DNA from 2 places in the Janthinobacterium sp. EB271-G4-3-2 genome. Region 2 is predicted to be linked to the other one. Evidence: riboswitches for the same ligand, from Rfam matches in the RefSeq annotation. Region 2 holds a riboswitch; the other holds the start of a gene.
The links. Region 2 has a riboswitch for thiamine pyrophosphate ahead of IGS55_RS15945 (TonB-dependent siderophore receptor). Riboswitches for the same ligand answer to the same signal wherever they lie in the genome.

Region 1 (14,335 bases), on a different contig from region 2:
GAAGCCGGCCGCCGGCGGCGACCAGGCCCACAACGGCGCCCTGCGCGGCCCGCAATGGAAAGTGCTGGAATTCGACCTGGGCAAGAAGAAACAGAAACAACGCGACGAAGAGGCAGCGGACGCGCCAGCACCGCCCGCACCAGCGAAGTAAGCAGCCACTCTCTTCTGCCCTGCCCCGGCCATCTGCGGGGCAGCCGGCTTTTTTTGACCTTTTAGACCATTCCCCTCTTTCCCATGGCAGTTTTTACCGCGCTACACCTGGACGATATCGACCAGTGGATCACGCAGTTTCCACTCGGCAAACCTCTGGCGCTCAAGGGCATCGCATCCGGCATCGAAAACAGCAATTTCTTCCTGAGCACGGAGCGCGGCGAGTACGTGCTGACGATCTTTGAAAACCTCAGCTTCGAGCAATTGCCGTTCTATCTGCAACTGATGCGCCATTTGGCGGACCGGGGCGTGCTGGTGCCGGCGCCGATCGCCAATGCGGACGGCGAACTGGTGACGGCCCTGCAAGGCAAGCCGGCCGCCATCGTCAGCAAACTCGACGGCAGCTCGCAGATGGCGCCGCAGGCCGTGCATTGCGCGGCCGTGGGCGCCATGCTGGCCAAGATGCACCTGGCGGCGCAGGATTTCCCCCTGCAACAGCCGAATTTGCGGGGACTGGACTGGTGGAACGTCACCACGCCGCTGGTCTTGCACCACCTCGACGATGCCAAAGCGCACTTGCTGCGCGCGGAAATCCATTTCCAGGATGCCTTTGCCGCCTGCGATACCTATAAAGCCATCCCGCGCGGCCCCGTGCATGCCGACTTGTTCCGCAACAACGTCATGTTTGACGGCGAACAACTGACAGGCTTTTTTGACTTTTACTTTGCCGGCTGCGACACGTGGCTGTTCGACGTGGCCGTCACCGTCAACGACTGGTGCGTGGACCTGGCCACGGGCGTGCTCGATACCGAAAGAGTGCGCGCCCTGCTCGACGCCTACCAGGCCGTGCGCCCGTTTACGCACGAAGAACAAACGGCATGGCAACCGATGCTGCGCGCCGCCGCGCTGCGCTTCTGGCTGTCGCGCCTGTACGATTATTACCAGCCGCGCGAAGCGGAAATGCTGACCCCGCACGATCCCACGCATTTCGAACGCATTCTGCGCGAACGTATCGCCACACCTGCTCCGGAACTGTTTTAAATATGGAAAAATTACCTGCAAGTACAGGTTGGCAATGGGTGAAACAAGGCTTTGGCCTGTTTCGCAAGCAACCTGGCGGCATGTCGATGTTGTTTCTCGGCTATATGTTCTGCATGCTGGCCGTCAGCATCGTGCCCGTGCTCGGCCAATTGCTGCCCGTCATCCTGGTCCCCGTGTTTTCCGTCGCCTTCGTGCAAGGCTGCCTGAATATCGACCAGGGCAAGCGCGTCCTGCCCAGCCTGCTGATCTCGGGCTTCCGCAAACCTGCTTTTCCTTCCCTGTTCGGCCTGGGCGTGCTGTACATCCTGATGGCCATCGTTGCCATCGGCGCCTCGACCCTGGTGGACGATGGCTTGCTGTGGAAACTGGTCACCGGGCAACTGACGGAAGAAGCGGCGCGCGCCGCCATCCCCGAATCGCGCCTGGGCCTCGGCATCCTGCTGGCCATCGTGCTGTACGTGCCGGCCGCCATGGCCTTCTGCTTTGCCGCACCGTTGATCTACTGGAAACAGGTCAGCCTGGGCAAGGCGCTGTTCTTCAGCTTTTTCGCCGTCTGGCGTTCGCTGTCGGCCTTCATCGTCTTCGCCGCCACCTGGTTTGCCATCAGCATCGTCACCAGCCAGTTACTGGCCGTCATCTTTGGCCGCACGCAGCTGATGATGCAACTGATGATGCCGCTGTCGATGATACTCACCATCATCATGCATTGCTCGTTCTACGCCGCCTACCGCCAGATCTTCGGCCTGCCCGTCGATGACAGCAAGACGGTGTCGCTGGACAAGACCGGCGAGTGATCGCGGGCCAGATGTAAAAAGGGGCAGCCTGCGCAGGCTGCCCTTTTTTTATTTTCCGAATGCCTCGCAATGCCACAGCGTAGGTCGGATTAGCGGCGGCACGCCGCGTAATCCGACGCGGCGAGGCCAACAATGGTGTCGGATTACGCTTCGCTAATCCGACCTACGCGACCGGTCAGAGTATCTTCCTGGTAGGTCGGATTAGCGGGGCCGAAGGCCACGCGTAATCGGACAACATTGTTAGCCCCCGCAGTGGTGCCGGATGACCTTCACAGCCGCTCCAGCTTCGCAATCCCCAAATCCAGCACCTTCATGCCGTGCTGTCCAAAGTTGATTTGCGCGCGCGCATTGCCGCCGCCGCCTTCGATATTGACGATCACGCCTTCGCCGAACTTGGCGTGCGCCACGGATTCGCCGATGCGCCAGCCGCCGCCCGCGGCTTTTTGCGCGATCTTTTGTGCAATCGCATTATCCGAACCGAGGCTGACCACGCGCGGTGCCTCATCCCAGGCCGACTTGCGGTTGCCGAACCAGTTCGCCTGCACTTTCGGCGACAGCCATTTCAGCGATTCTTCCGGCAATTCGTCGAAGAAGCGCGACTTCATGTTGTAGCGCGTCTGGCCGTGCAGCATGCGCGTCTGCGAAAAGCTCATGTACAGCCGCTTGCGCGCGCGCGTGATGGCCACGTACATCAGCCGGCGTTCCTCTTCCACGCCATTGTCTTCCTTCGAGCTGCTTTCGTGCGGGAACAAGCCCTCTTCCAGGCCGGTAATGAACACATTGTCGAATTCCAGGCCCTTGGCCGAATGCACCGTCATCATCTGCAGCGCATCCTGGCCCGCCTGCGCCTGGTTATCGCCCGCTTCCAGCGACGCGTGCGACAGGAAGGCGGACAGCGGCGACATCACGGCCGGCAGCGGCGCGTCCGCGTCGAGGATTTCGATGCCATCCTGGTTCACGACGGGCGCGCCCGACTGCGCCTGGGCGGCAGGGCCCAGATGGGCCGGTGCGCCCTGGCCGAAACCTTCCTCGGAAATGAACTGGCTGGCCGCGCTGACCATCTGCTCCAGATTCTCGATGCGGTCGGCGCCTTCCTTTTCATTCTGGTAATGCTGGAGCAAGGTACTCGCCTCGAGCACCACTCTGACCATTTCCGGCAGAGATAACTGCTGCGTTTCGAAACGCACGCCTTCGATCAGCTTGACGAAGCCGGCCAGCACGCTGCCCGCCTTGCCAGCCACGTATGGCACGGACGCATACAGCGAAATGCCGTACTGTTCCGAGGCGGCCTGCAATTGCTCGATCGAGCGCATGCCGATGCCGCGCGTGGGGAAATTGACCACGCGCAAGAAGGCCGAATCGTTGTGCGGATTGTCCATCAATTGCAAATAGGCAATCGCGTGCTTGACCTCGGCGCGCTGGAAGTAGCGCTGGCCGCCATACACGTGATACGGAATCGCGGCCGAAAACAGCGCATGTTCGATCACGCGCGACTGCGCGTTCGAACGGTACAAAATCGCGATTTCGCTGCGCGAAGCGCCATCGGCGATCAGGCTTTTTGCCTCTTCGATGATCCACTGCGCTTCCTGCAAGTCGGAACTGGCTTCATACACGCGCACCTGCTCGCCGTGGCCCGCGTCCGTGCGCAGATTCTTGCCCAGGCGCTTGCTGTTGTTCGCGATCAGCACGTTGGCACTGTCGAGGATGTGGCCGTGCGAGCGGTAGTTCTGCTCAAGCTTGATCAAGTTCTTCACCTGGAACTCGTGCTCGAAGGCGCTCATATTACCCACGTTGGCGCCGCGGAACGCGTAGATGCTCTGGTCATCGTCGCCGACGGCAAACAGGGCGCCGCCATCGCGGCTGCCGTGGCCGGCCAGCAATTTGAGCCAGTTGTATTGCAGGTTATTCGTATCCTGGAACTCGTCCACCAGAATATGGCGGAAACGGGCCTGGTAATGTTCGCGCAACGGTTGGTTGCGGCTCAGCAATTCATACGTGCGCAGCAGCAATTCGGCAAAATCGACGACGCCTTCGCGCTGGCACTGGTCGTCGTACAGCTGATACAGCTCGACCATCTTGCGCTCGTGCGCGTCGTACGCTTCCACGTCCGTGGCGCGCAAGCCCTGGTCTTTGGCGTTGTTGATGAAATACATCACCGTCTTCGGCGGGAATTTCTCATCATCGATGTTGTTTGCCTTCAACAAGCGCTTGATCACCGACAATTGATCCTGAGAATCGAGGATCTGGAAGGTTTGCGGCAAGGCCGCGTCGCGGTAATGCGTGCGCAGCAGGCGGTTGCACAGACCGTGGAAGGTGCCGATCCACATGCCGCGCGTATTGATCGGCAGCATGGCCGACAGGCGCGTGAGCATTTCCTTGGCGGCTTTATTGGTAAACGTCACGGCCAGGATGCCGGGTGGCGATACCTGCTGGGTCTGGATCAGCCACGCGATGCGGGTGGTCAGCACGCGGGTCTTGCCCGAACCGGCGCCGGCCAGGATCAGCGCATGTTGCGCCGGCAAGGTGACGGCAGCCAATTGTTCGGGATTGAGGTTGTGAAGAAGATTTTGCATCCCGTGATTATACCGGCATGGCTAAAAATACTGTGCATTTGTCCAGCGGTCGCGGCATTTTACCCACGCGCGCTACAATCGCCATCCCGACACCTCAGCCTGCATCCCATGACACCACCGACCCACCTCGACGGCGCCCGCGTACTGGCCTGGGCCTGGTCCGGCCTGCCCTTCGGCCACGTCACCAATGAGCAGGGCGGCGCCCCCATCGCCATCCACGGCCTGGCCGTGTGCCGCTACGCAGACGAAGCGCGCGTCTACCGTTTCAGCTGCGACGCGCAGTGGGAAACGGTGCAGGATGACGTGTATGCCAGCGAGAATGAGGCCAGGGAGCAGCTGCCGGCGCAATACCGCGCCGTGGCCGCCACCTGGCATAGAGGCTAACGCACCAGCTTCGCCTTGCCTTCGCTGAGCGCCTGGGCGATCACCTGGCGCGTGGTCTTGTCGGCGATCTTGACGACTTTTTCCTGCTGGCGGCCCAGGTCACCCATTTGCTTGCCCAGCGCTTCCATCGGCTTGCTGCGCTGCTCCATCTGGCGCGACATCTGCTCCACTTTCTCGGCCTCGCGCTCGTGCACGTCGGCGATGCGGTCGTTGATCTCTTCCATCTCTTCCTGCGCATCTTCCATCTGCTGCTGCAGGCGTTCCACGTCGCGCTCGGCCGCGCGGCGCGCCGTATCGCTCGCCGCCAGCGCCTGGCGGCGCGAGGCGTCACCAAGCTTGCGGCCCAGATCCTGCTGCTGGCGGCCCAGCGCGCGCAGCTGTTCCGACTCGCGCGCGCTGCCTTTTTCCAGACTGCGGGCACCCATCTTGCGGCCCATTTCGCCCATGGCCTTGCCATGCGCGCCCATTTGATCGCCGAGCGCGCTCATCTCCTTGCCGATCTGTTTCGAAGGCTGCCATGCCGCGCGCACCTTGCCCAGCAAGGCCGCATCCTGCAGCACGTAGGCCTGCCCCTGGTCGCGGAACCACAGGAACGGCCCCTTGATCGAGCGCTTGAGCTTTTCCACCTGCTGCGAGTGAATATCGCTGTCGACGACGATGACGCCCTCGCTATCCGTGGCGCCATCGACGAGCGCATAGCTTTCGTCCTTGTCAAGCGAACGGCTGACCTGCACGCTGGGTGCGGCCGGCGGGGCAGGCGGCGCGGGCGGCTGCGGCGGCTGCACGGCCAGCGCACTGCCGCCAAGCAGGATACCGGCCAGGCTGAGGATCAAACGGTGGGAAGTGGACATGGCTGCCTCGTCGCAAAAGTAGTGGAGCATTGACTTTAGCGGCGGATGGAGCACGGCTCCAGCGCGGTGCGACAGGCTGCAAAAAGACCGGCCTGGATGGCAGACACGGACGATGGATGGAACGCCGGGCAAAAAAACGGAGGCCGCAGCCTCCGCAAAAACGCCGTGGTACGGCGTAATGTATTAGTACAGCACGACGGAGCGGATCGATTCACCGCTCTTCATCAGGTCGAAGCCCTGGTTGATGTCCTCGAGCTTCAGGCGGTGCGTGATCAAATCGTCGATGTTGAGCTTGCCTTCCATATACCAGTCGACGATCTTCGGCACGTCCGTGCGTCCCCGTGCGCCACCGAAGGCGGAACCTTTCCACACGCGTCCCGTCACCAGCTGGAATGGACGGGTGGAAATTTCCTGGCCGGCCGCCGCCACGCCGATGATGATGGACTGGCCCCAGCCCTTGTGGCAGCACTCGAGCGACTGGCGCATGGTGGTGGTGTTGCCGATGCATTCAAACGAATAGTCGGCGCCGCCGTCCGTCAGCTGCACGATGGTGTCGACCACGTTTTCCACCTCGTTGGCGTTGACGAAATGCGTCATGCCGAACTTGCGCGCGATTTCCTGGCGCGCCGGGTTGATGTCCACGCCGATGATCTTGTCGGCACCGACCATCTTGGCTGCCTGGATCACGTTCAGGCCGATGCCGCCCAGGCCGAACACCACCACATTGGCGCCCGCCTCGACCTTGGCCGTGAACAGCACGGCGCCCACGCCCGTCGTCACGCCGCAGCCGATGTAGCAGACCTTGTCGAACGGCGCGTCTTCGCGGATCTTCGCCAGGGCGATTTCCGGCACGACGATGTAATTCGAGAAGGTGGACGTGCCCATGTAATGGAAGATGGGCTTGCCGTCGATGGAAAAGCGCGAGGTGGCATCCGGCATCAGGCCGCGGCCCTGGGTCGAGCGGATCGACTGACACAAGTTGGTTTTTTGCGACAGGCAGAATTTACACTGGCGGCATTCCGGCGTGTACAGGGGAATGACGTGGTCATCCTTTTTCAGGCTTTTCACGCCCGGGCCCACGTCGACGACGATGCCGGCGCCTTCATGGCCGAGGATGGACGGGAAGATGCCTTCCGGATCGGCGCCCGACAAGGTGTAGTAATCGGTATGGCAAATGCCCGTGGCCTTGATCTCGACCAGTACTTCGCCCTCGCGCGGGCCGGCCAGGTCGACTTCCTCGATGGTCAAAGGCGCGCCCGCCTTCCATGCAATCGCTGCTTTGGTTTTCATGTGTGTCCTGTGGTGTGTGCTGTGTATGGTTGAACCGGGCGCGCCAGCGCGCCGTATCGCCACATCATAGCAAAGCAGGCGCCAGGAAAACGCTTACTTGGTTTTCGCGCGGTTCAAAAAGGCGCCGTGCAAGCCGTTCAGGGTTTCCTCGGCCAGCAGCAGCTGGCTGGCGATTTCATTGATCTTGCGGCGGCTGGAGCGGGCGTGGTCGCGCAGCACTTCGAAAGCCGTGTTGCGGTCCGTCTGGAACTTGCCCATCAGCAAACCCACGGCCAGGCTCGTTTCGCGGCCGGCGGCCAGCGCCGCGTTCAGGTTCAGCTCGGTGCGGCGCAGCTGGCGGATTTCATCGGCACGCGCCAGGCCCGCTTCAAACGCGGGCATCAAGCGGCCTTCATCGACGGGTTTCACCACGTAACCGACGGCGCCGTAGGCGGCCGCCTGCTTGCCCGATTCGCTGTCGCCGCTGCCGGACAGGAACATGAACGGCACGGCCGTTTCGCCATGCAGGCGCTTGGCCAGTTCCAGGCCTGACATGCCCGGCATGTGGATGTCGAGCAAGGCCAGGTCCGGCTCGCGCTGGGCGATCAGCTGCAGCGCCACTTCGGCCGAATGGGCCAGGGCTGTTTCGTAGCCGGCATGGCGCAGGACTTCGCCGAGGAATTCCAACAGGAGCTGGTCATCGTCAACGATCAGGATAAGGCGTTTCGCGGCGGCTGGCTGGCTCATGGGTGGGGGACCTCGGTAATGAATGATGTTCTTATTATATGCCGATTATTGCCCCAAACCAGCCCTGCACGTCGATGCTCACGCCGCAAACAAGTGATTGAATTGCTGCACCGCAATATCCACATCGTCCGCCTGGTAGACGCTAGTGATGGCCGCCACCATGTCGGCACCTCGCGCGGCCAGCGGCGCGGCGTTCTCCGGCGTCATGCCGCCGATCACCACGCAAGGCAAGGCAATCTCGCGTTTCGCCTGCAGCACGATGTCGAGCGGCGTCGTCACCGGGTACTTTTTCACCAGCGATGGGTAAAAGCCGCCGAAAGCCACGTAGCTGGCGCCACCCGCCTCAGCCGTCCGTGCCAAGGCCATGTCGCCATAGCACGAGGCACCGACGATCTTGTCCTTGCCCAGGCGCGCACGTACCTGCGCGACGGACGCATCCGTGCCGCCCACGTGCACGCCATCCGCGTCGAGCTCTTCGCACAGTTCGATAAAATCGTTGATGATGAAAGACACGCCATACTTGCGGGCCAGGGCCAGCAAGGCGCCCGCCTGCTCACGCCGCTGATCCGCTTCCGCGCTCTTGTGGCGGTATTGCAGCAAGGCCACGCCCTCCTGCAAGGCTTGCTCGCTCACGTCGAGCAGGCGGTCGGTGTCGTCCCAGTTCGGGGTGACCAGATACAGTCCACGCATGATATTTTCCTTATTGAATGAATCGTTGCGGCATCAGTTGGCCTGGCGCAATCGCATAGGCGCCGGCCAGGGCCGCATGGCAATAGCGTTGCGCGCCATCGAGCGCCTCTTGCATCGGCATGCCTTGCGCCAGGCGCGCCGCGATGGCCGAGGCCAGGGTGCAGCCGCTGCCGTGAAATTCTCCGGGCAAGCGCGGCCAGCGCCACGCGTGCTCCCTGCCATCGGCGTCAAACCAGCGGTTGACGATCACCTCGCCTTCGCCATGGCCGCCCGTCACCAGCACGTTCCGGCAGCCTTGCGCAAGTAAATTGTCTGCGCCACCGAGGGCCAGCGCTTCCGGCCCGTTCGGTACGATCACGGTCGTCACCGGCAGCAAGGGCGCCAGCGCCAGCACGGCATCGTCCCGGCTGAGCACGTCGCCATGGCCGCTGGCCAGCACGGGATCGAGCACGACAGGCAAGTCCGGCCGAATCAGCCGCAATTGCGCGATCAGTTGCGCGATGACGGCCGCATTCGCGGCGCTGCCGGGAATGCCGATCTTCACGGCATGAATCGCCATCTTGTCGATCAGCGCCTGTGCCTGCCGGCGCAGCAATTCCGGCGCCACCGGCTCGACACCGAAGACCCTGTCGTTGTCCTGCACCGTCAGCGCCGTGATGGCGGGCAAGGCATGCGCGCCCTGCGCCGCAATCGCCACGATATCGGCGGCGATGCCGGCGCCGCCCGACGGATCGGCGCCGGCGAACACGAGCACAGTGTGGCGCATCGGCACCGTCACGCCAGGCGGCCCGCCATCGGCGACGACGGCGACGCGGCAAATTTACGCGGCATGCGTCCCGCCAGGAACGCTTCGCGCCCGGCCCGCACGGCCAGCTTCATCGCGTGGGCCATGCGCACGGGGTCGCGCGCACCGGCAATGGCCGTATTCATCAGCACGCCATCGCAACCGAGTTCCATGGCGATGGCCGCATCCGATGCCGTGCCCACGCCGGCATCGACGAGCACGGGCACTTTCGCCTGCTCGATGATCAGCGACAAGTTCCACGGATTCAAGATGCCCATGCCCGAGCCGATCAGGGACGCGAGCGGCATGACGGCCACGCAGCCGATATCTTCCAGAATCTTCGCCTGGATCGGGTCGTCGCTACAGTAGACCATCACGTCAAAACCATCCTTGACCAGCGCTTCGGCCGCGATCAACGTTTCCGGCATGTGCGGGAACAGGGTCTTTTCGTCACCGAGCACTTCGAGTTTCACCAGATTGCGCCCGCCCAAGAGTTCCCGCGCCAGTTGCAGGGTGTAGACGGCGTCCTTGGCGTTGTAGCAGCCGGCCGTGTTCGGCAAAATCGTGTACTGGTCCGGCGGCACGAAGTCGAGCAGGCTGGGCGCGTTCGGATCCTGCCCGATATTCACGCGCCGGATGGCCACCGTGATGATCTGCGCCTCGGCCGCATCCGTCGCTTCGCGCGTCTGCGGCAAATCCTTGTACTTGCCGCTACCGACCAGCAAGCGCGATGGATACTGTTTTCCTGCGATGCTCAGCAGGTCGTTGTTATTACTGTTCATTGCTTTTTCCTTAGTTCAGCCGCCGCCGATGGCGCGTACAATTTCCACTTGATCCTGGGTTTGCAAAACCTGTCCCGGCCACGCCTTGCGCGGCACGACATTGCGGTTGACGGCCAGCGCCAGCGCCTGGTTTTCCAGCGACAGCGCGGCGATCAATTGGTCCAGGGTTTGCCCCGGCGGCACCTGGTGCGGCGCGCCGTTGAGCATGATGTTGATGAATGCAGGCATCACGCTCTCCCTCAGACCTTGCGGTACAGCTCGGCGCCGTTCTTGATGAATTCGATGGCCTTGATTTCCATGCCTTGCTTGAGCGCCTTGTCTTCCGCGATGCCCATGCCGGCCGCGTATTCGCGCACTTCCTGCGTGATCTTCATCGAACAGAAATGCGGGCCGCACATGGAGCAGAAATGCGCCACCTTGGCCGAATCCTTGGGCAAGGTTTCATCGTGGAATTCGCGCGCCTTGTCCGGGTCCAGGCCAATGTTGAACTGGTCGTCCCAGCGGAATTCGAAGCGGGCTTTCGACAGCGCGTTGTCGCGGATCTGCGCGCCCGGATGGCCCTTGGCCAGGTCGGCCGCGTGCGCCGCAATCTTGTAGGTAATAATGCCATCCTTGACGTCCGCCTTGTTGGGCAGGCCCAGATGTTCCTTCGGTGTCACGTAGCACAGCATGGCCGTGCCATACCAGCCGATCATGGCCGCGCCGATGCCGGACGTGATGTGGTCGTAGCCTGGCGCGATGTCCGTCGTCAGCGGCCCCAGCGTATAGAACGGCGCTTCGCCGCACTGCTCCAGCTGCAAGTCCATGTTTTCCTTGATCAGCTGCATCGGCACGTGGCCCGGGCCTTCGATCATCACTTGCACGTCGTGCTTCCACGCGACTTGCGTCAGCTCGCCCAGGGTTTTCAGTTCGCCCAGCTGCGCCTCGTCGTTGGCGTCGTAGATGGAGCCCGGGCGCAAGCCGTCGCCCAGCGAGAACGACACGTCGTACGCCTTCATGATTTCGCAAATCTCTTCGAAATGCGTGTACAGGAACGATTCCTGGTGGTGCGCCAGGCACCATTTCGCCATGATGGAGCCGCCGCGCGAGACGATGCCCGTCAAGCGCTTGGCCGTCATCGGCACATAGCGCAGCAGCACGCCCGCGTGGATGGTGAAGTAGTCGACGCCCTGCTCCGCCTGTTCAATGAGGGTGTCGCGGAAGATCTCCCACGTCAGATCCTCGGCCTTGCCGTTGACCTTTTCCAGCGCCTGGTAGATGGGCACGGTGCCGATCGGCACGGGGCTGTTGCGCACGATCCATTCGCGTGTCTCGTGGATATGCTTGCCGGTGGATAAGTCCATCACGTTGTCGCCGCCCCAGCGGATGGCCCAGGTCATCTTTTCCACTTCCTCGCCGATCGACGAAGTGACGGCCGAATTGCCGATATTCGCGTTGATTTTCACGAGGAAATTGCGGCCGATGATCATCGGTTCGACTTCCGGGTGGTTGATGTTGGCGGGAATGATGGCGCGGCCGCGGGCGATTTCCTCGCGCACGAATTCCGGCGTAATTTCGGCGGGAATGCTGGCGCCGAAGGACTGGCCCGGGTGCTGGCGGCCCATCAGGTCGGCCAGGCGTTCGCCCATGGGGCCGGAAGCTTTCAGTTCACGCAGATATTCCTGGCGGCGCATGTTTTCGCGGATGGCGACGAATTCCATTTCCGGCGTGATGATGCCCTGGCGCGCATAGTGCATTTGCGTAACGTTCTTGCCGGCGATGGCGCGGCGCGGCTTGCGGTGCAGATTGAAACGCAGCTCGGCCAGCTTCGGGTCCGCCAGGCGGGCGATGCCGTAGTCGGAGGTGGGGCCGGGCAATTCTTCCGTGTCGGCACGTTCCATGATCCACGGCAGGCGCGGCGTGTCGAGGCCCGAGCGGATGTCGATCTGCACGTCCGGGTCCGTGTACGGGCCGGAGGTGTCATAGACGTAGATCGGCGGATTCTTTTCGCCGCCGAACGACGCTTCCGTGTCGGACTGGCTGATTTCGCGCATGGGCACGCGGATGTCGGGGCGGCTGCCTTCAACATAGATCTTGCGCGAATTGGGCAGCGGCGCGATGGCGGCTTCGTCGACCGTGGCGGTGGCGGAGAGGAATTTCGGGTTGGCGTTCATTTTGGCTCCTTGGCTAGACTATTTTTAAGCCTGGAGCCAGCTAAGGAGGTTCGGCTGCGCGCACGCGGAAAGGCGGGGTGCGTTCATCCTAAAGCTTCCCTTCGCTGGCATTATCCAGATCAGGTTCGGAGGGTATTTCTCACCCGCGCTTGCACTGTGTTTCCACAGCGAAAGGCAGGACCCCTAGCGTTTGCCGCCTTGCGGCAGCGAGCCAATTATACGCGGTTCACGCCGCGCGGCCAGATGATTTCTTGCAGGTGTCGTCTTTGTACATCGCTCTACTTCTTCTTGCCCCAGCGCCAGCTGGTCGGTTCGCCCTTCAGCTGGCAGATGAAAATGAGCACGGCAACGATGGCCACTTCATAGACGATGTAGCCGACGAGCATGGTTTGCGGCGGGAACAGGAAGGCGCCGCAGGCGAACAGCGCCAGCGCGGCCAGGAACACCAGCCAGCCCTGCCACGTGATGGGCAAGCCCCAGCCCCAGCCATAGGTCTTGGCGGGGAACCAGTAGGAGGGAGATTTGTCAGCCATGATGCTTTCCTTGTCGATGTGGATGGCAGCAAGTATAAATCACGCTCCCCGCAAGCGCTCCGTGACATCGAGGCCGATGCCCCGGTAGCCGATGAAGCGGCTGCCATTGTCGAACATCGGTTCGCCGCTGACCTGCAGGTACTGCGTGCTGCCGTCGAGGTTGGCGCGGCTGTAGATGAAATCGAGAAACGGTTCGCGCGCGGCAATTTTTGCGTCGAGCAAGGCGCGCTCGGCGGCGTTCCAGCGCTGCGGCTCTTGCTCGCTGCCGATGCCCAGCATCTCGGCCACGGGGCCGGAAAAGCGCGTCAGGTTGCCCTGCGCATCCTGTTCCCAGTACCAGTCGGACGACAGTTCCGTGAAACGCTGGAAGCGCGCTTCGCTTTCGCGCAATTCCGCCGTGCGGTCTTCCACCATCTGTTCCAGCGACTTGTTGTATTCGGCCAGCTTCTGGTACAGCAGGCGCACTTCCAGCATGTTGTGGATGCGCGTCTTGACTTCCACCAGGTCGAACGGTTTGCTGACAAAATCCTTGGCGCCCGCCTGCAGCGCGCGCAGCTTGTGGCCGGGCTGGGCCGTGATCACCAGCACGGGCAGATAGCTGCCCGCCTCGATGTCGCGCAAGCCTTCCATGACTTCGAATCCATCCATTTCCGGCATCTGCAAGTCGAGCAGGATCAGGTCGTAGCGGTGCTGCTGGTGCAGCGCACGCACGGCTTGCGGGTCCATGGTGGACGTGATGCGCGTATAGCCGGCATTGCGCAGCACCTGTTCCAGCAGCATGACGTTCGCCTCCTGGTCATCGACGATGAGGATGCTGGCGTTCAGAATCTCGGTGGCTTGAAGCATGGCGGTATTCCTAAAAATAAATGCTGAATTAGCGTACTGCGTGAATGTCGTCGGCCAGGCCGTGCGCGGCCGCATGGTGCAGGGCCACATCGAGCGCATCCATGAATTCGACGACCTTGATCGGCTTGGTCAGGTAGCGGAAGAAGCCCGCTTCCAGGCCCTTCTCGATGTCGCGCGGCACGGCGTTGGCCGACAGGGCCATCACGGGAATATGTTTCGTGAGCGGGTCGTCATGCAGGATGTGCAGGGCGCCAAAGCCGCTGATGCCGGGCAGGTTGATGTCCATCAAGATCACGTCCGGCTGATACGTGCGCGCCAGGTCGATGCCCAGGTGCGCATCGATGGCCGTGAGCAATTTCAAATCGCTGCGGCGGGCGATCAATTGCTCGACCAGCGCCAGGTTGGCGGGATTGTCTTCCACGTACAGCAAGGTGCGCTGGCTTTCCTGCGGCTCCTGCACCTGCGGCAGCGCGTCGCCGTCGCCCAGCACCAGTGCCGGCGCGCTGCTGGCGGCCAGCTCAAACCAGAACGTGGTGCCCACGCCGACCGTGCTGTCGACGCCGATGGTGCCGCCCATCAATTCGACCAATTGCTTGGTGACGACGAGGCCGATACCCGTGCCCTCTTCCGTGCTGTTTTCCTGTCCCAGGCGATTAAATGGCTGGAACAGCTGGGCTACCTGGCCCGCATCGAGTCCGGCGCCGCTGTCGCGCACGCTCACGCGCACACGTTCGCCAT
Region 2 (14,335 bases):
GAAGACCTCGATCGCCGCCATGGTGGTCGCGTGCGAGGAATTCATCGCCGCCACGCCCGAGCATACGGGTTCGATCGCTTTCCTGATCACCAGCGACGAGGAAGGCCCGGCCACGGACGGCACCGTCATCGTCTGCAATAAGTTAAAAGAGCGCGGCGAACAGATCGACTATTGCCTGGTGGGCGAGCCGACGTCGAGCGCGCAGCTGGGCGACATGATCAAGAACGGCCGCCGCGGTTCGCTGTCGGGCCGCTTGACGATCAAGGGCGTGCAAGGCCATATCGCCTACCCGCACCTGGCGAAAAACCCGATCCACGAAGCGGCGCAGGCGCTGGCCGATTTGGTCGAGGAAAAATGGGACGCCGGCAATGAGTATTACCTGCCGACGTCATGGCAAATGTCGAACATCAACGCGGGCACGGGCGCCAACAACGTGATTCCCGGCGACATGGTGATCGATTTCAATTTCCGCTTTTCCACGGCCAGCACGGCGGAAAACTTGCAGGAAAGAGTCCACGCCATCCTCGACAAGCATGACTTGCAATACGATTTGCAGTGGACCCTGAGCGGCCTGCCCTTCCTCACGCCGCGCGGCACCTTGAGCGATGCGCTGTCGTCCGCCATCCTCGAAGAAACGGGCCTCACGACGGAGCTGTCGACCACGGGCGGCACCTCGGATGGCCGGTTTATCGCGCAAATCTGCCCCCAAGTGATAGAATTCGGGCCGCCCAATGCCAGTATTCACAAGATCGACGAGCACATCGAACTGCGCCACATCGATCCCCTGAAGAATATTTACCGGCGCACGCTGGAGCATTTGCTGCCCGTCTGAAACCGAATACCGAGGCCCGTCACGGCGGGCCAGAACACCGTCTTTTCGAGAATGCCATGACCCCGAACCCGTTTTCCACGCCACGCGACCTGCTGCGCTACGCCGTTACCCGTTTCAACACCGCCAAGCTGTTTTTCGGCCACGGCAGCGCCGAAGCGTTCGACGAAGCGGCCTATCTGATCCTGCACACGTTGAAGTTACCGCTCGACAAGCTCGAACCGTTCCTCGACGCCAAGCTGCTGCCGTCGGAAGTGGCCAGCGTGATGAGCGTCATCGACCGCCGCAGCATCGACCGCGTGCCAGCCGCCTACATCACCAAGGAAGGCTGGCTGGGTACGTATAACTTCTACGTGGACGAGCGCGTGATCGTGCCCCGCTCCTTCATCGCCGAGCTGATCCCTGAATACTTCTCGCCATGGGTGGCGGAACCGGAAGCCGTGGAAAACATCCTGGAACTGTGCACCGGCTCGGGCTGCCTGTCGATCATGATGGCCGACGCCTTCCCGAACGCCACGGTCGATGCCGTGGACATTTCCGCCGACGCGCTGGCTGTGGCCAAGCGCAACGTCGACACCTATAAACTGCAGGACCGCGTGAACCTGATCGAATCGGACCTGTACACGAACGTGCCGGCCAAGAAATATGATTTGATCATCAGCAACCCGCCATACGTGAATTCCGCGTCGATGGGCGCCCTGCCCCAGGAATACCTGGCCGAACCGCAAATCGCCCTCGACGGCGGCAGCGACGGCATGGACCTGGTGCGCAAGATCATCGCCGGCGCGGCCGAGCGCCTGACGGACGACGGCATCCTGATGATTGAAATCGGCAATGAGCGCGCATACGCGGAAGCGGCCTTCGGCGAGCTGGGCCTGACCTGGCTGACGACGAGCGCCGGCGACGACATGGTGTTCCTGCTGACGGCCGAGCAGCTGAAGCTGGTTTGATCGACTTGGCAGGTCGGATCAGCCCGAAGAGCGTAATCCGACCTACCTGAATTTTACGGCGAGGGTTAAATCCCAGCCTTTACAAAGAAAAAAATGATACGTTTCCTACAAGTAAGCCTGATGCGCGGCATCAAACCGTTGCTCGAACAAGTCGATGTCACCCTCAATCCGGGCGACAAGATCGGCCTGATCGGCGCCAATGGCGCGGGCAAATCGAGCCTGTTCGCCATGATGCGTGGCGAATTGCACCCTGACCAGGGCGAGATCGATTTCCCGGCCAAATGGCGCGTGGCTTACGTGGCGCAGGAAACGCCGCCGCTGGACCGTGCCGCGCTCGACTACGCCATCGATGGCGACGTCACCCTGCGCAAACTGGAAGCGGAACTGGCGCGCCTGGAATCGGAGCCGGCCACGTCGGAAAACGGCATCGCCATCGGCGAAATCTACAGCGCGCTGGCCGATGCCGACGCGTATACCGTGCAGTCGCGCGGCGAGCAGTTGCTGCTGGGCCTGGGCTTCACCCTGGACCAGATGCAGCAACCGGTGGCCAGTTTCTCGGGCGGCTGGCGCATGCGCTTGAACCTGGCGCAAGCGCTGATGTGCCCGTCCGACCTGCTGCTGCTCGATGAACCGACCAATCACTTGGATCTGGACGCCATCATCTGGCTGGAAGACTGGCTCAAGCGCTACGCCGGCACCCTGCTGATCATTTCCCATGACCGCGACTTCCTCGATGAAGTGGTCAACGTCGTCGTGCATATCGATGAGCGCAAGCTGAAACGCTACTCGGGCAACTATTCGAGCTTCGAGCGCCAGCGCGCGGCGCAGATGATCCTGGCCGCCGGCGCGCTGGAAAAGCAGCAGCGCAAGCGCGCCCACCTGGAATCGTTCGTGAACCGCTTCAAGGCGCAAGCTTCGAAAGCGCGCCAGGCGCAAAGCCGCATGAAGGCGCTGGCCAAGATGGAAGAGCTGGCGCCACTGCGCGCCGCCGCCGAATTCTCGTTCGAATTCCGCGAGCCATTGAGCGCGCCGAACCCGCTGCTGGTGATGGAAGATGTCGATGCGGGCTACAAGATCGAGAACGAAGCGACGGGCGAAATCACGCATAAAACCATCGTCAACGGCATCAAGTTTTCGCTGCAGATCGGCCAGCGTATCGGCTTGCTGGGCCAGAACGGCGCCGGCAAATCGACGCTGATCAAGACCATCGCCGGCGAACTGATGCCGTTGACGGGCGACGCCACCATGGGCAAGGGCTTGAACATCGGCTATTTCGCCCAGCATCAGGTGGAAATGCTGCGCCACGACGAATCGCCGCTGTGGCATCTGGCGAAGATCGCCCCGACCGTCCGCGAGCAGGAACTGCGCAACTTCCTGGGCGGCTTCAACTTCCCCGGCAACATGGTGACCGCGTCGATCGCGCCGTTCTCGGGCGGCGAAAAAGCCCGTCTGGCGCTGGCCCTGATCGTCTGGCAGCGTCCGAACCTGCTGCTGCTCGATGAACCGACCAACCACTTGGATCTGGAAACGCGCGAAGCGCTGACGGAAGCGCTGGCCCAGTTCGAAGGCACCCTGGTCGTCGTGTCCCATGATCGCCACTTGCTGCGCGCCACCACGGACGAATTCATCATCGTTGCCGACGGCAAGCTGCAACCGTTCGACGGCGACCTGGACGACTACAAGGATTGGCTGTTCAAGACCAAGCTGGGTAAAGGTACCGATGTGCTGCCGGCCGCCGGCAAGGCCAACAAGACCGATTTCCCCGTGGTCTCGCCCGTCGTTGCCGCAGCAGCCCCTGCCGCGCCCGTGCGCGACAAGCGCAAGGAAGCGGAAGAGCGCCAGAAAGCCGCCGCTTTGCGCAAGCCGATCGAAAACAAGATCAAGCGCCAGGAAGAGCAGATCGCCAAGCGCAATGCGCAAAAGGCGGAAACCGACGCAAAGCTGGGCGAGCCGACCATCTATGACGCCGCCAACAAGGCGAAATTGAAGCAACTGCTGGCCGACCAGACCTTCTTCACCAAGGATCTGGCGCAGCTGGAAGCGGAATGGCTGGACTTGCAGGATCAGTTAGAGAAACTCGGCTAACGCCAAACACAAAGACGACCCTCGGGTCGTCTTTTTTTTATGCCGCCTGCATGGGGCCGGGGCTGCGGATCGCCATCAGGCGGTCGATGTCGACGAGGATCAAGCGGCGCCCGGCCAGCGTGCCCAGGCCCAGCAGGTAATCGGCTTCCGCCTCGCCCAGGCCAGGCACGACAGCGATGTCACCGGGCGCCAAGCTGACGATATCGGTGACGCCATCGACCACCATGCCCATCACGCCATTGCTCAGCTGCAGGATGATCACGTCGGTGGCCGGGTCGGGCGCGCCGTGGGCGCTGCCGAACGCCGCGCGCATGTCGACGATGGGGATGATCACGCCGCGCGAGACGGCCACGCTGTGCAGTACTTCCCCTTCCGAGGAAAAACGGTCGAGTTCATTGAGCGGGCGCAATTCCCGCACGCAGCGGTAGTCGAGGCCATACTCCAGGCCGCCCAGCCGGAAGCTCAAGTACTGCGTCAGGTGTTGCGCGGTTGCGGCGCCAGGCGTGGTCGTGGGCTGCATGGTGTTCCTTTCATCCGGTAAGCGCTGCCAGGATGCGCAGTGGCGCAACGTTGGCCCCATGCTAACCAGCATCACCACGGGCGGCGTTGAGCAACATCAACTTTCCCGGAAGACATCATCGGCTGGCGGCCCCGCCCTTGCGCCGGCGCAGCCATCTTCCCTTACAATACCCACATCATTCCCCCACAGGCAGGCCATGCAACACCTCGTCAACCCCGCTGAAGTTGAATTTTCCGCCATCCGCGCCCAAGGCCCGGGCGGGCAGAACGTCAACAAGGTGTCCAGCGCCATCCATTTGCGCTTCCCCATCGCCGCTTCGTCGCTGCCGGAAGCGTACAAGGAACGGCTGCTGGCCCTGCGCGACAGCCGCATCAGCAAGGATGGCGTGCTAGTGCTCAAGGCGCAGCAGTCGCGCAGCCAGGAGCAGAACAAGGAAGAAGCGTTGCGGCGCTTGCAGGAAATCATCGACAGCGTGACCTTCCTGCCGGCCGTGCGCCGCGCCACCAAGCCCACGCGCAGCTCGCAGCGGCGCCGCCTCGACAGCAAGAGCACGCACAGCGTGCTCAAGCAATCACGCGGCAAGGTCACGGACTGATTACGGCGGCGGCTGATAGGTCCAGTCCAGGCTGCCCGTGCTGTCCGCAAACACGGGCTGCGTGGCCGGCGTGGCGCTGCGCAGCAAGGCCTTGATTTCCTTCGGCGGCCGGTCGTAGGCCTTGGCCGGCCCGGGCGGCACGACCAGCGCGCGCACCGTCGTCTCGCCATCGATCAGGCCCAGGGTGCAGCGCGACTGGCCCGCCGTCGCCTGCCGCTCCTGGCGCACTTGCTCCACCAGCGCCAGCATCTGCGCGTGCAGGATTTCCGACTGTTTTACCTCCACGCGCAAGCGCGCCACCTCTTTCAGGACGGGAGCGATGCGCGCGGCCAGCTTGTCGAACTGCAGCTGTTGCGCCGGCTGCAGCTGCAATTCGCCGCGCCGCAGCTGGCCCGCCAGGGTCAGGTAATTGCGCACCTCGGGCAATTGCGCGATGGCATCGATTTCCTGCTGGCGCTTGTGCTGCACCTGCAGGTAGTGCGCCGCCTTCGTCAGGCTCTCGGCGATCTTTTGCTCCAGCGCGCTCAAATCGGGCACGAGGGGAAACAGCAGCATCTCCACCTGCTTGCGGGGACCGGCGCTGCCGATGCGGATGGTGCGCGCCGCCACGGCGCAGCCTTCGGCCAGCTCGATGACGACCTCGTCGGCGATGATCTCGCAATTACTGGCGCTGTCGATCACCACGCGCGTGCCGGCGATGACGCAGCTTTCCGCGCGCTTCACGTGTACTTCGCCGCTCAGCGCCTGCAGCACGGAACCGGAAGCGACGCCCTCGACGCGCACGTCGCCATGCGCATTGAACGCCGTGCCGCCCACCAGGTTGCGGTGCAGTAAGATCAAGCCGCCATGCGAGTGCAGATGGCCATACACGTCGCCATGGATGGTGATGTCGCTGCCGTCGAGCTGGCGCTGTTCCTGCACTTCGCCGTACTCCTCGTAGGCGGCGCGCAGCTTCAGATTGCCCGTGGTGCGGCTGCTGACGCCTTCGCGGCTGACGATCTTGTTTTCGATCGCCATCTTGCCGTGCTCATCGACATTCACATAGCCATCCTGGGTGGCGACGAGGAAATTGCCGTCGCTGAAATGCTCGACCGCCGTGCCTGGCCCCGCCACCGTGGCCAGGTCCAGTTCCTGCGGCGCGGGCGGCGGCAGCACCTTGCCGGCCAGGTCGTAGCCGGGCAGGCCGGGCGTACCCGGCAGCAGACGCAGCAGGCGCGCGTGTTTTTTCACTTGCGGAAAGCGGTTCTTGAAACTGAGCAAATCGAGGCGGCCATCGGAGCGTTCGCGCGGCGCATCGTCGCGGTGGATGCCTTGCGACACTTCAACGAGCTGGGCGTCCCGGCCCGGCTGCGGCGGCAGCACCCGCGCCACCGTGATGCGCTCGGCCTTGCCGCTGGCGAGCATGGCGCGCACGGCCACGCTATCGATACCGTAGTGCACGCCCTTGCACCACAGGTCCGCCACCAGCTCGTCAAACTCGCGGCGCGCCGCCATCTGGCCATCCGCATCCGCAGGCAAGGCTTCAAAGTAAAACTCGGCGCTGTCGCCACGGATCTTGATCTGTTGGTACAGCGCGCGGCGCGGGGGCGGGAATGGCGCCACGCGCACGGCGATGCGCAGCAAGGCGTCGCCCTTGGGCGCGGCACGGGGGACAGGAGCGTGAAACAGGGTCAGCAGGAACAAACCGTAATCGAGGCCGGCCAGCAGCTGGCCCGACTGGAACAGCTGGTCGACGGCGGCGCGCAGCTGCGCCGGCGCCAGCGACAGGTCCAGGAACACGCCCTCGTCGCGCTGGAGCAGGCCGAGCGGCAAGCCGCCTGCGGGGGTTGCATCCGGAACCGGTGTGTCGTCGTCGCTCACCACTTGCCTCCCCCAGCAACACATTCTGAGAATTTCCTCAATGCACTAGAACAATATCACGGGGCGTGGCGGTGTGCCGGATTAGCATAATCCTGACGCAATAAACATGGGAATGGAAAAATGGAGATGGATGTTTCAGCTAAAGTCACGACATCTGGCGAGACCGTAGCGAGCGGAAGTGAATTGTGGCCGAGAAGCGGAACTGTACTTTAGTACAGTGAGCATCGCAGGCCACAAGTCGCGACGCGCAGTAGGTATTGCCGGATGTCATCAACGGCGCGGCGGATTCGAGTAAATATCCTGGCCCACTTCGTTGATCTGGCGGCGCAGGTCGCGGCGTTCGTCGGGCGTCATGCGGCCCGTGCGGCGCGAAGCGTCGGCGCCTTCGTTGGCGCGGCGCTGCTCTTCGGCGCGCGTGTCGAAACTGCGTGCGTCACGCTGTTCGCGCAGTCGCGTATCATTGCTATTGCTGCGCTGTACCTGTTCATACCGCTGGGCCTGCATTTGCTGCTGGTCGTCACGGCGTGGCGGCGGCTGGTTTTGCGCCGACGCCAGGCTGGCGGCAAACACGGAACACACGGCAAATGCGGACAGTACAACTGTACGTGCGGCAATAGCTGCGCTGGGAGCGGCGTGAATTTTTTTAGTAAAGATATTCATTGAGTTCCTCTTCCGCGATGCCGTATAAACTAAAGCTGATTTCCACTGTGGCCCCAGTGTATGATGCTTTACACGGTGCAGTAAGAGTAATTGGGTAAAGTTTGTAACACTTTGTAATGGGTCGCCACAGCCCCTTGCCGACGCCGCGCGAGGCGTTACTATAGCAACTAATATAAGATAACACGACACCTTAAATGACCACAACCTCCACTACCGGCAGCAATACAACAACGCAATCGATCCATGGCCACCAGGCAAAAATCATGGTGGTCGATGACGATGTGCGCCTGCGCGACCTGCTGCGGCGCTACCTGACCGAACAGGGCTTCAATGTCTTCACGGCAGAGAGCGCGACGGCCATGAACAAGCTGTGGCTGCGCGAACGCTACGACCTGCTGGTGCTCGACCTGATGCTGCCCGGTGAAGACGGCCTGTCGATCTGCCGCCGCCTGCGCGGCGCGGGCGACCAGACGCCGATCATCATGCTGACGGCCAAGGGCGAGGACGTGGACCGCATCGTGGGCCTGGAAATGGGTGCCGACGATTACCTGCCAAAACCGTTCAATCCGCGCGAGCTGGTGGCCCGCATCGGCGCCGTGCTGCGCCGCAAGGGCCCCGATGAAATCCCGGGTGCGCCGTCGGAAACACCGCAAACCTTCGAGTTCGGCGACTTCGTGCTGGACTTGGGCACGCGTACCCTGAAAAAGAATGGCGAGACCGTGCCGCTGACCACGGGCGAGTTTTCTGTGCTGAAAGTGTTTGCCCGCCATGCGCGCCAGCCGCTGTCGCGCGAGAAACTGATGGAACTGGCGCGCGGACGCGAATACGAAGTGTTCGACCGCAGCCTGGACGTGCAGATTTCGCGCCTGCGCAAACTGATCGAACCCGATCCGTCGAGCCCGCTGTTCATCCAGACCGTGTGGGGTCTCGGCTACGTCTTCATCCCGGACGGACAGCCGCGCTGATCGCAGGCGAGGCATGATGAAGCTTGTTCCCGATATCAGCCTGGCGCGGCTGAAAAGCGGCCTGTTCTGGCGCACCTTTTTGCTGCTCGGTACTTTGACCACCGTCAGCATGATCACCTGGATCGGCATGATTTCCGTCATCCAGCGCGAGCCGCAGGCGCAGCAGATTTCCGCCCAGATCATTTCCGTCGTCACCATCACGCATGCGGCACTGACGCACTCGGCTCCCGAACTGCGCCGCGAGCTGCTGTTCGACCTCGTCAGCAATGAAGGCATCCGCATCTTCTCGCTGGAAGAGGACGACCGCATCGAGCCGCCGCCCGACAATTATCTGATGCCCGAGATCGAGGCGCTGGTGAAGGCCAAGCTGGGCAAGGACACGCGCTTTTCCGCGCGCGTCAACGGCGTGGCCGGCTTCTGGGTCAGCTTCAAGATCGACGACGACGAGTACTGGCTGATGCTGGACCGCGAGCGCCTGCGCGGCCTGACGGGCTTCCAGTGGCTGGGTTGGGCCAGCCTGGTGTCCCTGCTGTCCCTGCTGGGTGCGGCCATCATTTCCAGCCTGATCAATCTGCCGCTGTCGCGTCTGACGGCGGCCGCGCGCGACATCGCCAAGGGCAAGCAGCCGGCGCCGCTGCCGGAAAAAGGCCCGATCGAAATCATCGAGGCGAACCGCAGCTTCAACCAGATGGTCGATGATTTAAAGCAGGTGGAATCGGACCGCGCCGTGATTCTGGCCGGCATCTCGCACGACTTGCGCACGCCGCTGGCGCGCATGCAGCTGGAAGTGGAAATGGCCAACCTGTCGGACGAGGCGCGCGAAGGCATCCAGTCCGATATCGGGCAGATGGACGCCATCATCGGCCAGTTCCTCGACTATGCCAAGCCGACGGAAACGTCGAGCTTTACCGATGTCGACCTCAGCGGTTTGCTCCACGACATGACGCGCGAAGCGATGCGCCTGCCGGACATGAAGCTCAACGCCACCATCGCCGACGGCGCGCATGCGATGGGCAACCCCACCGACTTGCGCCGCGTGCTGAACAACCTGATCGAGAATGCGCGCCGCTATGGCAAGACGCCGGGCAGCGACATGACGGAAATCGACATCGCCTGCCAGGTGCGCACCAGCCACGGCGCGAAAAAGGTCATCATCGAGGTGCAGGACCACGGCACGGGCGTGCCGGCGGAAAAGATCGAGCAGCTGATGAAGCCGTTCACCCGCCTCGACACGGCGCGCGGACAAGCCAACGGCGCCGGCCTGGGCCTGGCCATCGTCGACCGCGTGCTGCTGCGCCACGGCGCCGAACTGCAGGTGCGCAACCGCGAAGGCGGCGGCCTGGCGTTTCAGATCAGTTTACCGGCCGTATAAGCGGCGTAGGTCGGCTTAGCGCAAAGCGCGTAAGCCGACACCACCTGCGGCCTTGGCCAACAATGTTGTCGGATTACGCGAGGCAAGGCCTCGCTAATCCGACCTACGCCGTCCGATGCAGGCTCCGGCACCAATGCCGCCCGACAGCCATCAAGCCGACGCCTGCTCCTGCGCCAGCAATTTACTCATCAACAATTCCGTCGCCCCGTAGCCGTACAGGGAATCACTTTCCATGCCCGGCGTGTCGAAGGGGATCGATTCCTCGCGATTCAGCTTGGCAGGATCGGCGTCCGCATAGCTGGCGCGCCAGGCGCGCTGCAAGGATTCGTTGCGGCGGATAAAGGCCGGCATGGGCCAGTCGTCACGGTTCCAGTGGGGACTGTCGCCCAGCAGGGGCCAGCGCTCGTTGAGCAGCGCCATGTCGCCCGTGCGCAGGCGGCGCACGGCCTGTTCCGGCCGCAAGCCTTCCAGCTCGTCCAGCGTGGGCAAGCGGTCGCGTTTCGGCCCGAACATATACGCCAGCATGATGCGCCCGGCAGGCGCCCTGCGCGCCACCACGCCGACGGCATAACCGCCGCCCGGCAGGGGCACGGCAAACCAGCTGCCTTCTCGGTATGGTAATGATTTCATTTCTAAAAGCCCCCTGGAATACACCGGACAGCCGCTGCTATCCGGCGTTAAATTTAACTAGGGGCACAGTCTACGCGAAGCGATGCGAAAGTGGCGCATGGTACGCCACAACAACAAACCAATAGTTACAATATTTTCTCGTCATAGTGATACTGGGCAACAATCGGCCCCGCCTTGAACAGCGCTTCCTTCATGGCCGTGTCCAGGCGCGCATCGCGGCGGCGCATCCATTCGAGCAGCATGGCCGCTTCCTTGCGGCTCGTGTCGCCCGCATGCGCGAGCACGCGGCGCAGTTCCGGGTCCGTGCACGCTTCAAAACGCTGGCTGTTCAAGTCCAGCGCTTGCAGCGCGGCGATGGTGGCGCCGATGGCGCGGTGCATGTCGAGCGCGGTGGCCGGCAGGCCGGATTCTTCCAGTGGGACGGTGGTCATGCGCATTCCTTTTCGCGTGGTGGTGACATCGGCTGCATTCTCCACCGCGCGGGCGAAAAGCTCAAGCGTCCACGACACGTTTCTACCCGTTCGGCCATAATCATGGCTCAGCAACAGCCTAAACCTCGGCAGCGGGAGCCCCATGTTCAATTTCGACTTTTACAATCCGACGCAAATCCTCTTCGGCCAGGGCCAGATCGCCGCGATCACGGCGCTGATCCCGCCCCAGGCCAGAGTGCTCATGACGTATGGCGGCGGCAGCATCAAGCAGAACGGCGTCTACGATGAAGTCAGGGCGGCGCTGGCCGGCCACACGGTGCTGGAATTTGCCGGCATCGAACCCAATCCCAGCTATGAAACCCTGATGCAGGCCGTGGCCCTCGTGAAAAGCGAGCGCATCGATTTCCTGCTGGCCGTCGGCGGCGGCTCCGTAGTCGACGGCACCAAGTTCATCGCCGCCGCCGCCCTGCACGAGGGCGAGGCGTGGGACATCCTGGCGAAAGGCGGCAAGATCGTCGAGGCCGCCCTGCCCTTCGGCACCGTATTGACTTTGCCGGCCACCGGGTCCGAAATGAACGGCTCGGCCGTGATCACGCGCAAGGCCACGCAGGAAAAGCGCTCGTTCATGAGCCGCAAGGTGTATCCGAAATTCTCCGTGCTGGACCCGTCGAAGACGTTCACCTTGCCGCTGCGCCAGGTGGGCAATGGCGTCGTCGATGCGTTCGCGCATGTGATGGAGCAGTACCTGACCTACCCAGTCAATGCCTCCGTGCAGGACCGCTTCGCCGAAGGCATCCTGCTGACCCTGATCGAAGAAGGCCCGAAAGCCCTGTCGCACCCGGACGACTACGACGTGCGCGCCAACGTGATGTGGAGCGCCACCCTGGCCTTGAACGGTTTGATCGGCGTGGGCGTGCCGCAGGACTGGTCCACGCACGCCATCGGCCACGAATTGACGGCTCTGTACGAGCTCGACCATGCGCAGACCCTGGCCATCATCCTGCCCAGCATGCTGCGCGTGCGCAAGCAGGCCAAGCGCGCCAAGCTGCTGCAATACGCGGCCCGCGTATGGGGTCTGGACGGCGGCGACGAGGACGGCCGCATCGAGGCGGCCATCGCGCGCACGGAATTCTTCTTCCGCCACATGGGCGTCAAGACGCGCCTGGCCGACTACGGCCTGAACCACGCCAGCGTGGACGCCGTCGTGTCCGCCCTGGAAGCCCACGGCATGACGGCCCTGGGCGAGCAGCGCGAAGTGACGCCTGCCGTCAGCCGCAAGGTGCTGGAACTGAGTTTGTAGATTCGCGCCACAGTGTTGTAAAACGGTCAGCCGGTGGGACAGCTGGCCGTGCTTCATGCTAAGCTGTCATTTCGCTAGGGGTCCTGGAGCAGTCATCCGGGTGAGAGATACCCTTCGTACCTGATCTGGATAATGCCAGCGAAGGAAAGCGCAAAGTACCTCCCTCCTTTGATAGCTCCTGCGTTGGCGCCAGCCGAACAAGCAGCCTGCCGTGCTCTTTCCCGAGACGGCTTGAACCACGAGCTATCTATGTCCACACCGAATTTATCCGTTTCTGTTTTGACCCTGGCCATCCTGCACGCGTTTGCCGCGCCTGCCCTGGCCGCAAATGACGCCGTCGAAGCCGCCGATCCGCAGGCCCAAAGCATGGCCGAAGTCGTCGTTACGGCCAGCAAGGCGCCGGCCGCCAAACGCGCCTCCGTGGGCGGCTTTAGCGATGCGCCGCTGCTGCAGACGCCCGCGTCCGTCACCGTCATTTCGCAAAAGGACATGCAGGACTTACAGATCCGCAATCTCAGCGATGCCGTCAAGCTCGACGCCAGCATCAATGACGCCTACAACGCCGTCGGCTATGCGGAACAGTTTTCCATCCGCGGCTTCAAGCTCGACAACAATTCCAGCTACCGCAAGGATGGCGTGGCCATTCCTGGCGACACGCAAATTCCGCTGGAAAACAAGGAACGCATCGAAGTGCTGAAGGGCCTGGCCGGCTTGCAGGCGGGCGTGGCCGCGCCGGGCGGCGTGATCGACTTCATCGTCAAGCGCCCCACCGCCGCGCCGCTGCGCAGCGTCACCGTGGAAGCGCGCGAACGGGGCACCCTGTACGGCGCCATCGACCTGGGCGGCCGCCTGGAAGACACGCGCTTCGGCTACCGCGTCAACGTGGCGGCCGAGCGTCTGCGCTCCTACATCAAGGGCGCGGACGGCAACCGCAAGTTCATTTCCGGCGCCTTCGACTGGCAGATCTCGCCGCAAGCGCTGCTGCAGTTCGACGCCGATTACCAGGACAAGGCGCAGGCGACGGCGCCCGGCTTCCAGTTGCTGAACAATAAAACCTTGCCAACCGGCATCAGCGCCGACGCCATGCTCAACCTGCAGCCGTGGACGCGCCCCGTGGAAACCGTCACCAGCAATCTCGGCCTGCGCTTCCAGTACGCGTTCAATGACGACTGGCGCGCCACCCTGTCGGCCAACCAGCACTCGTTCAAGCGCGACGACTACACGGCCTTCCCGTACGGCTGCAGCGGACAGGACCTGTACCCCGGCTTCTGCGGCAATGGCGACTACGACGTGTACGACTACCGCAGCCTGGGCGAGACGAAAAAGCCGCTGAGCGCGCAAGCCATGATCCAGGGCAAGTTCGCCACCGGCTCGCTGCGCCATGACTTCACGGCCGGCGTCTCGACCTTCCGCCGCAAGGACCGCGCTGGACTGTACGTGTACGACTGGGCCGGCGTGAGCAATATCTACCGCCCGCAGATCGTCGGCATGTCGACCGGTGTGCAAGGCCCCGTGCGCCTGGTGCGCAAGGACACGGAAAACTCCGTCTTCGTGCAGGATATCGTCAGCCTGGCGCCGAACTGGAAGCTGCATGGCGGCTTGCGCCATATCGACGTCGACGGCTACCAGTATGTGCTGAAGGCCGACAAGGAAATCCGCGCCAAGCACGACTTCCTGCTGCCCAACGTGTCGCTCGTCTACACTCCGCTCGACAATGTCTCCGTGTATGCCGCTTATTCGCAGGGCATGGAACATGGCGGCACGGCCGACCGCAAGGCGATGAATGCCAACGAAGAGCTGTCGCCGAGCCGCTCGAAGCAGATCGAATTCGGCGCGAAGATGGATGTGACGCCGGACTTCATGGTGGCGGCCAGCCTGTTCCAGATCCGCAAGGGCCTGGAATTCCAGAACACGGCCGGCTACTTCGTGCGCGAAGGCCAGGCACAGCACCGCGGCCTGGAATTGTCGGCCCAGGGCAAGGCAAGCGCCAACCTGAGCCTGGGCGCGTCCGTGACGGCCCTGAACAGCCAGCAGTCAGGCACGGGCAATGCCGACCTCGACGGCAAGCGCGTGCCGAACGTGCCCGCCTTCAAGGCGGCCGTGCATGCGGACTATGCCGTGCAACAGGTGGCGGGCTT

Region 1: linked by a shared signal. The riboswitch ahead of thiC (phosphomethylpyrimidine synthase ThiC) and the one ahead of IGS55_RS15945 (TonB-dependent siderophore receptor) in region 2 are both predicted to bind thiamine pyrophosphate.

Annotation. Positions count from the first base shown of each region.
Region 1 covers NZ_JACYMG010000015.1:111,787-126,121, reverse strand. The annotation lists gene IGS55_RS25125 (hypothetical protein) at 1-151, shown strand, start outside; gene IGS55_RS25120 (homoserine kinase) at 235-1,191, shown strand; gene IGS55_RS25115 (BPSS1780 family membrane protein) at 1,194-1,985, shown strand; gene IGS55_RS25110 (UvrD-helicase domain-containing protein) at 2,255-4,558, opposite strand; gene IGS55_RS25105 (hypothetical protein) at 4,667-4,942, shown strand; gene IGS55_RS25100 (hypothetical protein) at 4,939-5,793, opposite strand; gene IGS55_RS25095 (S-(hydroxymethyl)glutathione dehydrogenase/class III alcohol dehydrogenase) at 5,977-7,083, opposite strand; gene IGS55_RS25090 (ANTAR domain-containing response regulator) at 7,177-7,809, opposite strand; gene thiE (thiamine phosphate synthase) at 7,888-8,499, opposite strand; gene IGS55_RS25080 (hydroxymethylpyrimidine/phosphomethylpyrimidine kinase) at 8,510-9,265, opposite strand; gene IGS55_RS25075 (thiazole synthase) at 9,274-10,065, opposite strand; gene thiS (sulfur carrier protein ThiS) at 10,081-10,293, opposite strand; gene thiC (phosphomethylpyrimidine synthase ThiC) at 10,305-12,218, opposite strand; TPP riboswitch at 12,298-12,413, opposite strand; gene IGS55_RS25060 (hypothetical protein) at 12,497-12,751, opposite strand; gene IGS55_RS25055 (response regulator) at 12,791-13,597, opposite strand; gene IGS55_RS25050 (PAS domain-containing hybrid sensor histidine kinase/response regulator) at 13,626-14,335, opposite strand, start outside.
Region 2 covers NZ_JACYMG010000007.1:30,101-44,435, forward strand. The annotation lists gene dapE (succinyl-diaminopimelate desuccinylase) at 1-832, shown strand, start outside; gene prmB (50S ribosomal protein L3 N(5)-glutamine methyltransferase) at 889-1,779, shown strand; gene IGS55_RS15895 (ATP-binding cassette domain-containing protein) at 1,873-3,864, shown strand; gene IGS55_RS15900 (chemotaxis protein CheW) at 3,902-4,384, opposite strand; gene arfB (alternative ribosome rescue aminoacyl-tRNA hydrolase ArfB) at 4,581-4,979, shown strand; gene IGS55_RS15910 (flagellar assembly protein A) at 4,980-6,839, opposite strand; gene IGS55_RS15915 (hypothetical protein) at 7,110-7,499, opposite strand; gene ompR (osmolarity response regulator transcription factor OmpR) at 7,763-8,464, shown strand; gene IGS55_RS15925 (sensor histidine kinase) at 8,478-9,836, shown strand; gene IGS55_RS15930 (Imm26 family immunity protein) at 9,987-10,466, opposite strand; gene IGS55_RS15935 (ferritin family protein) at 10,592-10,897, opposite strand; gene IGS55_RS15940 (iron-containing alcohol dehydrogenase) at 11,040-12,197, shown strand; TPP riboswitch at 12,264-12,361, shown strand; gene IGS55_RS15945 (TonB-dependent siderophore receptor) at 12,447-14,335, shown strand, end outside.